DNA from 2 places in the Promicromonospora sp. NPDC057138 genome. Region 2 is predicted to be linked to the other one. Evidence: predicted binding sites of a transcription regulator. Region 2 holds the regulator's gene; the other holds the start of a gene.
What was found. The regulator Rex, encoded in region 2, represses fermentation and respiration genes when NADH is low (regulators of the CRP and FNR family bind a similar motif). The targets are predictions, from matches to a motif close to CTTGTGAANNNNTTCACAAG.

Region 1: ACFT2C_RS16460 (geranylgeranyl reductase family protein) is a predicted target of Rex. The motif match lies at 1,808-1,827, and genes of this name have one in related genera.

The regions. Positions count from the first base shown of each region.
Region 1 is NZ_JBHUUX010000029.1:813-4,211, forward strand. Features, by position in the region: gene ACFT2C_RS16450 (isochorismate synthase MenF) at 1-726, opposite strand, end outside; gene ACFT2C_RS16455 (demethylmenaquinone methyltransferase) at 931-1,626, shown strand; gene ACFT2C_RS16460 (geranylgeranyl reductase family protein) at 1,906-3,213, shown strand; gene ACFT2C_RS16465 (NADH-quinone oxidoreductase subunit A) at 3,257-3,399, shown strand, end outside.
Region 2 is NZ_JBHUUX010000042.1:26,710-30,108, reverse strand. Features, by position in the region: gene ACFT2C_RS20050 (HAD family hydrolase) at 1-390, opposite strand, end outside; gene ACFT2C_RS20045 (Pr6Pr family membrane protein) at 466-1,134, shown strand; gene ACFT2C_RS20040 (glutaredoxin family protein) at 1,149-1,397, shown strand; gene ACFT2C_RS20035 (redox-sensing transcriptional repressor Rex) at 1,458-2,105, shown strand; gene ACFT2C_RS20030 (aspartate/glutamate racemase family protein) at 2,182-2,922, opposite strand; gene ACFT2C_RS20025 (NCS1 family nucleobase:cation symporter-1) at 2,925-3,399, opposite strand, start outside.

The sequences.
Region 1 (3,399 bases), on a different contig from region 2:
CGGGTGCTCGGCGGTCGCGACGACGTCGCGCGCGAGCACCACCTTCTCCAGCTCCCCGGTCTGGATCCGGGCCACACCCTCCGCGACGACGGCGGGCCAGTCCGCGGCCCCCACCGCGCCGTCGGCCAGCACGACGCGCCCCGGCTCGGTGACCGGCTGGTGCGGGTAGGCGGACAGCAGGTCGTCGCCCACCGGCGCGGACCGGTCGCCCACCAGGGAGATCGTGGTCATCCAGGCCCGGTCGCCCCGCCGTCCGACGACGACGCGCGGCACGATCAGCACGCCGCTCGCGCGCGCGGGGTCCTCGGACTCGTCGCCGGGCGTGACGTCGTCGAAGGCGAAGCTGCCGAACGCGACCAGGCCGCTGCCGGGCAGGGTCACGTCGTCGTGCACGACGGCGCGGTCGAGCACCTGGCGCCACGCGTCGTCGGCGTCGGCGAAGCGGCCCGGGCCGAACGTCTCGAACCGCAGCGCCTCGCCCCAGCCCACGAGCCCGTCGCCGTGCCGGACCCAGGCGAGCCCGTTGGTGTCGGGGAGCCGGTCGACGAGCGCGGTCGGGGTGTCGGGGAGGTCGTCGATCGCTACGGTGCGGACGACGAGCTCCGGGCCGTGGGGCGCGCCCCGCGGTATGTCGTCGGGCTCGGCCGGCGCGACGAGGGTCCAGGTGCCGGACGCGGGGGTGCCGGTCTGCGCACCGGGGGTGCGTCCGGCAGGTGAAGCGATCATCTGCTTCAGGATAAGCGCGCCGGGCCCCCGCCGGACCGCCCCGTAGCGGACCTCACACCGGCGGCTCACCCGTCGCGTGTGTTCGGCAATCTGTCAGGTGATCGGCAACTCGGGTTGCCGATCACCTGACAGATTGCCGACCACGCTCTGCCGGGTGGGCCGCGCCCACCGCAGCCGGCCGCCGGGCCGTGAAACTATGGCCGCATGTCCCGCGCAAGCCTGGAAAAGAAGCCGGCCGAGGTCGCGTCGATGTTCGACGGGATCGCCGCCCGCTACGACCTGACGAACGACCTCATCTCCCTGGGCCAGGACCGGCGCTGGCGCCGCCTCACGGTCGAGGCGGTCGCGGCGATGCCGGGCGAGCGCGTGCTCGACCTCGCCGCGGGCACCGGGACCAGCAGCGAGCCCTTCGCCGCGGACGGCGCGTTCGTCGTCCCGTCCGACTTCTCGATCGGCATGCTGCAGGTCGGCAAGACGCGCCGGCCGGACCTGCCGTTCGTCGCGGGCGACGCGACGCGGCTGCCGTTCGCCGACGAGTCCTTCGACGCCGTCACCATCAGCTTCGGCCTGCGCAACGTCGTGGACACGACGGCGGCCCTGCGCGAGATGCTGCGGGTGGTCCGGCCGGGCGGGCGCGCGGTGATCTGCGAGTTCGCTACCCCCACCTGGGCTCCGTTCCGGAAGGTCTACCAGGAGTACTTGATGCGGGCGCTGCCAATCGTGGCGAACGTCGTGACCCGCGACAAGGGCTCGTACGACTACCTGGCCGAGTCCATCCGGTCCTGGCACACCCAGGTCGACCTCGCGCGCCTCATGCTCGACGCCGGCTGGGAGCACGCGGCCTACCGCAACGTGACGGGCGGAATCGTGGCGCTCCACCGCGCCGTCCGCCCGTCCTGACCGTCCTCCACCGGACCGCCGAAGTAGAGCGCCTGTCCGGACACCCGCTCTACTTCGCCGATACCCGATCGGCGAAGTAGAGCCCGTGTCCGGACAGGCGCTCTACTTCGGCGATGAGGGGTGCCCCAAGTAAGGGGAACCTTCCTACACAATCCCCCCTAAGTGTGGCTAGGGTGTCGGTGTTGTGACAGGGTTCACAAGGGCGTGTCAGGAAGCCCGGCCGAACCCCGCGCAGCGAGGTCAGCAACGACCAGCAGCGGGTTCCCAACGGGGGTGAACGTGCGAAGAGAGAGACGCGACGACGCGGATGTCATCGTGGTGGGCGCCGGTCCGGCGGGCTCGTCCACCGCGCACTGGTGCGCGGCCGCGGGTCTCGACGTGCTGCTCCTGGAGAAGGGCGAGTTCCCGCGGGACAAGATCTGCGGCGACGGCCTGACGCCGCGCGCCGTGGCCGAGCTGGTCCGCATGGGCGTGCCCACCCGCGAGGAGGACGGCTGGATCCGCAACCGCGGCCTGCGCGTCCACGGCGGCGGCCGCTCCTACGAGCTCGACTGGCCCACCCTGACGACCTACCCGGGCTACGGCATGGCCCGCTCCCGGATGACGCTGGACCACACCCTGGCCCAGCACGCGCAGGCCAGCGGCGCCAAGCTGCTGCAGCGCACCAAGGTCACCGGCCCGCTCCGCGACGACGACGGCGGCCGCGTGGTCGGCGTGACCGCCCAGCCGCTCGACGCGCGCGGCCGCGCCGAAGGCCCCGTCAAAGAGCTGCGCGCGCCCGTCGTGGTGGCGGCCGACGGCGTCAGCTCGCGCTTCGCGCTCGCCGTCGGGCGGGAACGCCGGGACGACCGGCCGATGGGCACCGCCGTCCGCGCCTACTACCGCACCCCGCGCCACGACGACCCGTTCATGGAGTCGCACCTGGAGCTGTGGGACGGCGAGCCCGGCAAGAGCGACCTGCTCCCGGGCTACGGCTGGATCTTCCCGCTCGGCGACGGCACGGTGAACGTCGGCCTGGGCAGCGTGCACTCCACGCCCGCGCGCCAGTCCAAGGCGGGCATCGACTACCGGCGCCTCATGGAGACCTGGCTGGCCAAGAGCGCGCCGGAGGGCTGGGACCTGGTGCACGAGCCGGAGCGCGGGCCGATCCGCGGCGCGGCGCTGCCCATGGGCTACAACCGCGGCCCGCTCTACGCGGACGGTGTGCTCCTGGCCGGCGACTCCGCAGGCATGGTGAGCCCGTTCAACGGCGAGGGCATCGCGTACGGGCTGCAGGCCGGCCGGGTCGCGGCCGAGGCGATCAGCCAGGCCCGCCACAAGACCACCGACGCCGCCCGCGAGGCCACGCTCGCCACCTACGCGGACCGGATGCGCGACGACCTGGGCGGCTACTACACGCTGGGCCGCTGGTTCGTGCGGCTCATCGAGCACCCCGAGATCATGCGCCTGTGCGTCCGGTACGGGCTGCCTCGCCAGGTCGTCATGCAGTTCACGCTCAAGCTCCTGTCCGACTGCTACGAGCCCCACGGCGGCGACTGGGTCGACCGCGTCATCGCGGGCCTGACCAGGGTGGTCCCGAGCTCATGAACATCACGTCCACGAAGGGCACGTCGTCCACGAAGGGCACAGCATGAATCCCTACGTACCGATCCTGATCCTGATGGCGATCGGGGCCGTCCTGGCGCTCGGTGGCGTCGCCGCGAGCGCTGTCATCGGCCCCAAGCGGTACAACCGCGCCAAGCTCGACTCGTACGAGTGCGGCATCGAGCCGAC
Region 2 (3,399 bases):
GAGCTGCGCGATCTCCACCGGCGTTGCGGTGATGAGCCACACCTGGTGGCCCGCCGCGATGTGCTCGTCGAGCAGCCGGCGCGTGCCGGGATAGATCCGCAGCGACAGGACGGCGTCCCACACCTCCTCGCCGAGGGTGGCGATCTCCGCGACGCTGCGTCCCGCGATGAGCGACAGGGCGCGGTTGCGCACCAGGTCGATCTGCTCCTTGTTCTCGCCCCAGAGCAGGTACCGCGCCTGGACCCAGGCGAACCTGAGGATGTCGCGCGTACCGAAGAACTTGCGCTGGTACGCGGACTTGGCGAGGTGGAAGGCGCTCGCGCCGCGGATGATCGTGTTGTCGACGTCGAAGAACGCCGCGGTGGCGGACGAGAGGTGCGTCGACGGCATGGAGGTCACTCTATCCGCGTGGCACGTCGGGCAAGTCACACCGCGCGGCCGAGTCGACCGTGATAGAACCGGCACGTGACGCCAGGGATCAGTACGCCGGAGCAGGCCACGCTCGCCCGATTCCTCCACCTGCTCGTGGCCGTTCTGGCGCTCGGCGGCTTCACGATCCAGCTCGTCCTCGCGATCGCGGGCGGCCCCGGGATGGCGCCCACGCCCGCCGACCGCATCGTCCGGCTCCTCAGCTTCTTCACCATCGAGTCGAACCTCTTGATCGGCGGGGTATCGCTGGCGCTCGCTTCGAACCCGCGCCGGGACGGTCCCGTCTTCCGGGTGCTGCGCCTCGACGCGCTGCTGTGCATAGCGGTCACCGGGATCGTCTACAACATCGTTCTGCGCGGCATGGAGATGACGGGCGCACTGCTGGTGTCGGACACGATGCTGCACGTCCTGGCGCCGCTGTTCGCCGTCGTCGTCTGGCTGTGGCTGGGGCCACGGCCGCGCGTGACCGCACAGACCGTGTGGTGGTCGGTCGTCTACCCGATCGCGTGGCTCGTCTACACCTTCGTGCGCGGCGCCGCCACGGGTTGGTACCCGTACCCGTTCCTCGACGTGAACGTACTCGGCTACGCGGGCGCGGTGACCAACGCCGCGATCGTCGCCGTCGTCTTCCTCGTCCTGGCCTGGGGCGTGCGCTGGGCGGACGGACGGCTGCCGGACACCGACCGTTCGGTACCCCGCCCCTGACGTAACCTCGGGGCGTGACAACTCCCGCCGAGGCCCGCGTCGTCCTGTACACACGAGAGGCGTGCCACCTGTGCGAGGACGCACGCGCCGTCGTCGTGCAGGTGTGCGAGGGTGCGGGAGCCGAGTGGCGCGAGGTTGACATCGACAGCGCGCCCGAACTGCGGGAGAAGTACGGGGAGTACGTCCCCGTGGTCGAGGTGGACGGGGTCCAGCAAGGTTTCTGGCGCGTGGACGGTGCGCGCCTGGCCCGCCTCCTGGCATGATCATCCCGGCAGTGTGTGCGTACGCCCGCGACACAGTGGTTGCGGGGAGGGGAGCAGCACGTGGTCGAACTCAGTGACGGGACAGTTCCGGCGGCAACCGTAGGGAGGCTGCCGTACTACTTGCGCGCCCTGCGCGACCTCGCGGCCGAGGGGGTGGGGCTCACCTCCTCGACGGAGCTCGCCGAGCGCTCGGGCGTGAGCTCGGCGCAGCTGCGCAAGGACCTGTCGTACCTGGGTTCGTTCGGTACCCGCGGCGTCGGGTACGACGTCGAGTCGCTCGCCTCCTACATCACCGTCGCCCTGGGGCTCGAGACCGAGCACCGGCTCGCGATCGTCGGCATCGGCAACCTCGGGCACGCCCTCGCGAACTACTCGGGGTACTCGACGCGCGGCTTCCAGGTGGTGGCGCTGCTCGACGCGTCGCCCGACGTCGTGGGCACCCGCGTGGCCGGCGTGAACGTGGAGCACGTCCGCGGCGTGGCCGACGTCATCCTCCGTGACCGCGTGACGATGGTGATCCTTGCGCTGCCGGGCCACGTGGCCCAGGACGTGGCCGACGCCGTGGTCGGCGCGGGCGTCCGCGAGATCCTCAACTTCGCGCCGATCGCGCTCCAGGTCCCCGAGGACGTGGTGGTGCGTTCGGTCGACGTCGGCGGCGAGCTCCAGATCCTGGCCTTCCACGCGGCGACGCGCGCGGCTGCGCTCTGACCCTTGGTTGTGGGCGCGACCGTTGCGCCTAAGACGGGCAGGTAGTCGCAACGGCCGCGCCCACAACCAAGGTGGGTCAGGCGCGGCTCGACGGTGGGCGTTGTGGGGGCGCGTACTCGTCGCGCTTGCTCGTTCCCACGCCCATCCGGACCATTCCCGACACCAGGCCGACGGCGGCCGCCACGCCGTCGATCACCGGGACCCCGGTGCGCTTGGTGAGGTCCGCGCAGAGGTCGGTCATGCCGGCGCAGCCGAGCACGACGGTGTCGGCGCCGTCGTCGCGGACCGCACGCTCGCAGAGCTCGGCGATCTTCTCCCGGGCGGCCGAGCCGGCGTCCTCCAGCTCGAGGACCGGCACGTCCGCCGCGTACAGGGCGACGCACGCGTCCTCGAAGCCGTAGCGCCGGACCAGGTCGTGCGCGCGGCCGAGCGTGCGCGACAGCGTCGTGACGACGGCGAACGTGCGGCCCGACAGGGTCGCGACGTGCATCGCGGCCTCGGCGATCCCGACGACCGGGCCGGCGGTCAGCTCCCGGGCCGCGTCCAGGCCGGGGTCGCCGAAGCAGGCGACGACGTAGGCGTCGGGCGTCAGCCCAGCGCCCGGCGAGGCCGCCGCCTCGGCGGAGGCGACCTCCTGGGCCACGACGAGCGCTGCCCATGCCTCGTCGGTGTGGCTCTCGACGGCGGCCGGGCCCGCGCCGGGCGCGGGGCAGGTGGCGACGACCTCGACGTCGGGCCCGGCGACCTCCCGGGCGGTGACCGCGATCTTGTCGGTCATCGCCCGGGAGGTGTTGGGATTGATGAGGTGGATCCGCACGCTCAGGCCGCGGTGTCCGTGTTGCCGTCGACCACGCCCTCGGTGACGCCGTCGAAGGATGGGATCTGCGGGCTGAGCCGCTCCAGCCACAGGAAGGCGACGAAGCCGAGCCCGCACCCGATGAACCAGGTGTAGTTGCCGATCCAGGAGATGTCGAAGTACCCGAGGTCGGCGATCAGCTTGGGCAGCACGCCCAGGAGCACGGTGGGCACGCCGGCCAGGAAGATCGCGAGCACGCCGTTGCGGTTGTAGCCGTTCGTGTACCAGTAGGCGCCCTCGGGCGACATGGTGAACATGTCGTCGACGAGAATCCGCTGCCTGGCCGCGACGTAGTAGCCGGCGATGAGGATGCCGAACAGCGGGCCGATCAGGGCGCCCAGCACGCCGAGCGTGTAGTGGATCGCGTCGGCGTTGTTGTACCAGTTCCAGGGCAGCAGCAGCACCGAGCCGACGGCGGCGATCATGCCGCCCATCCGC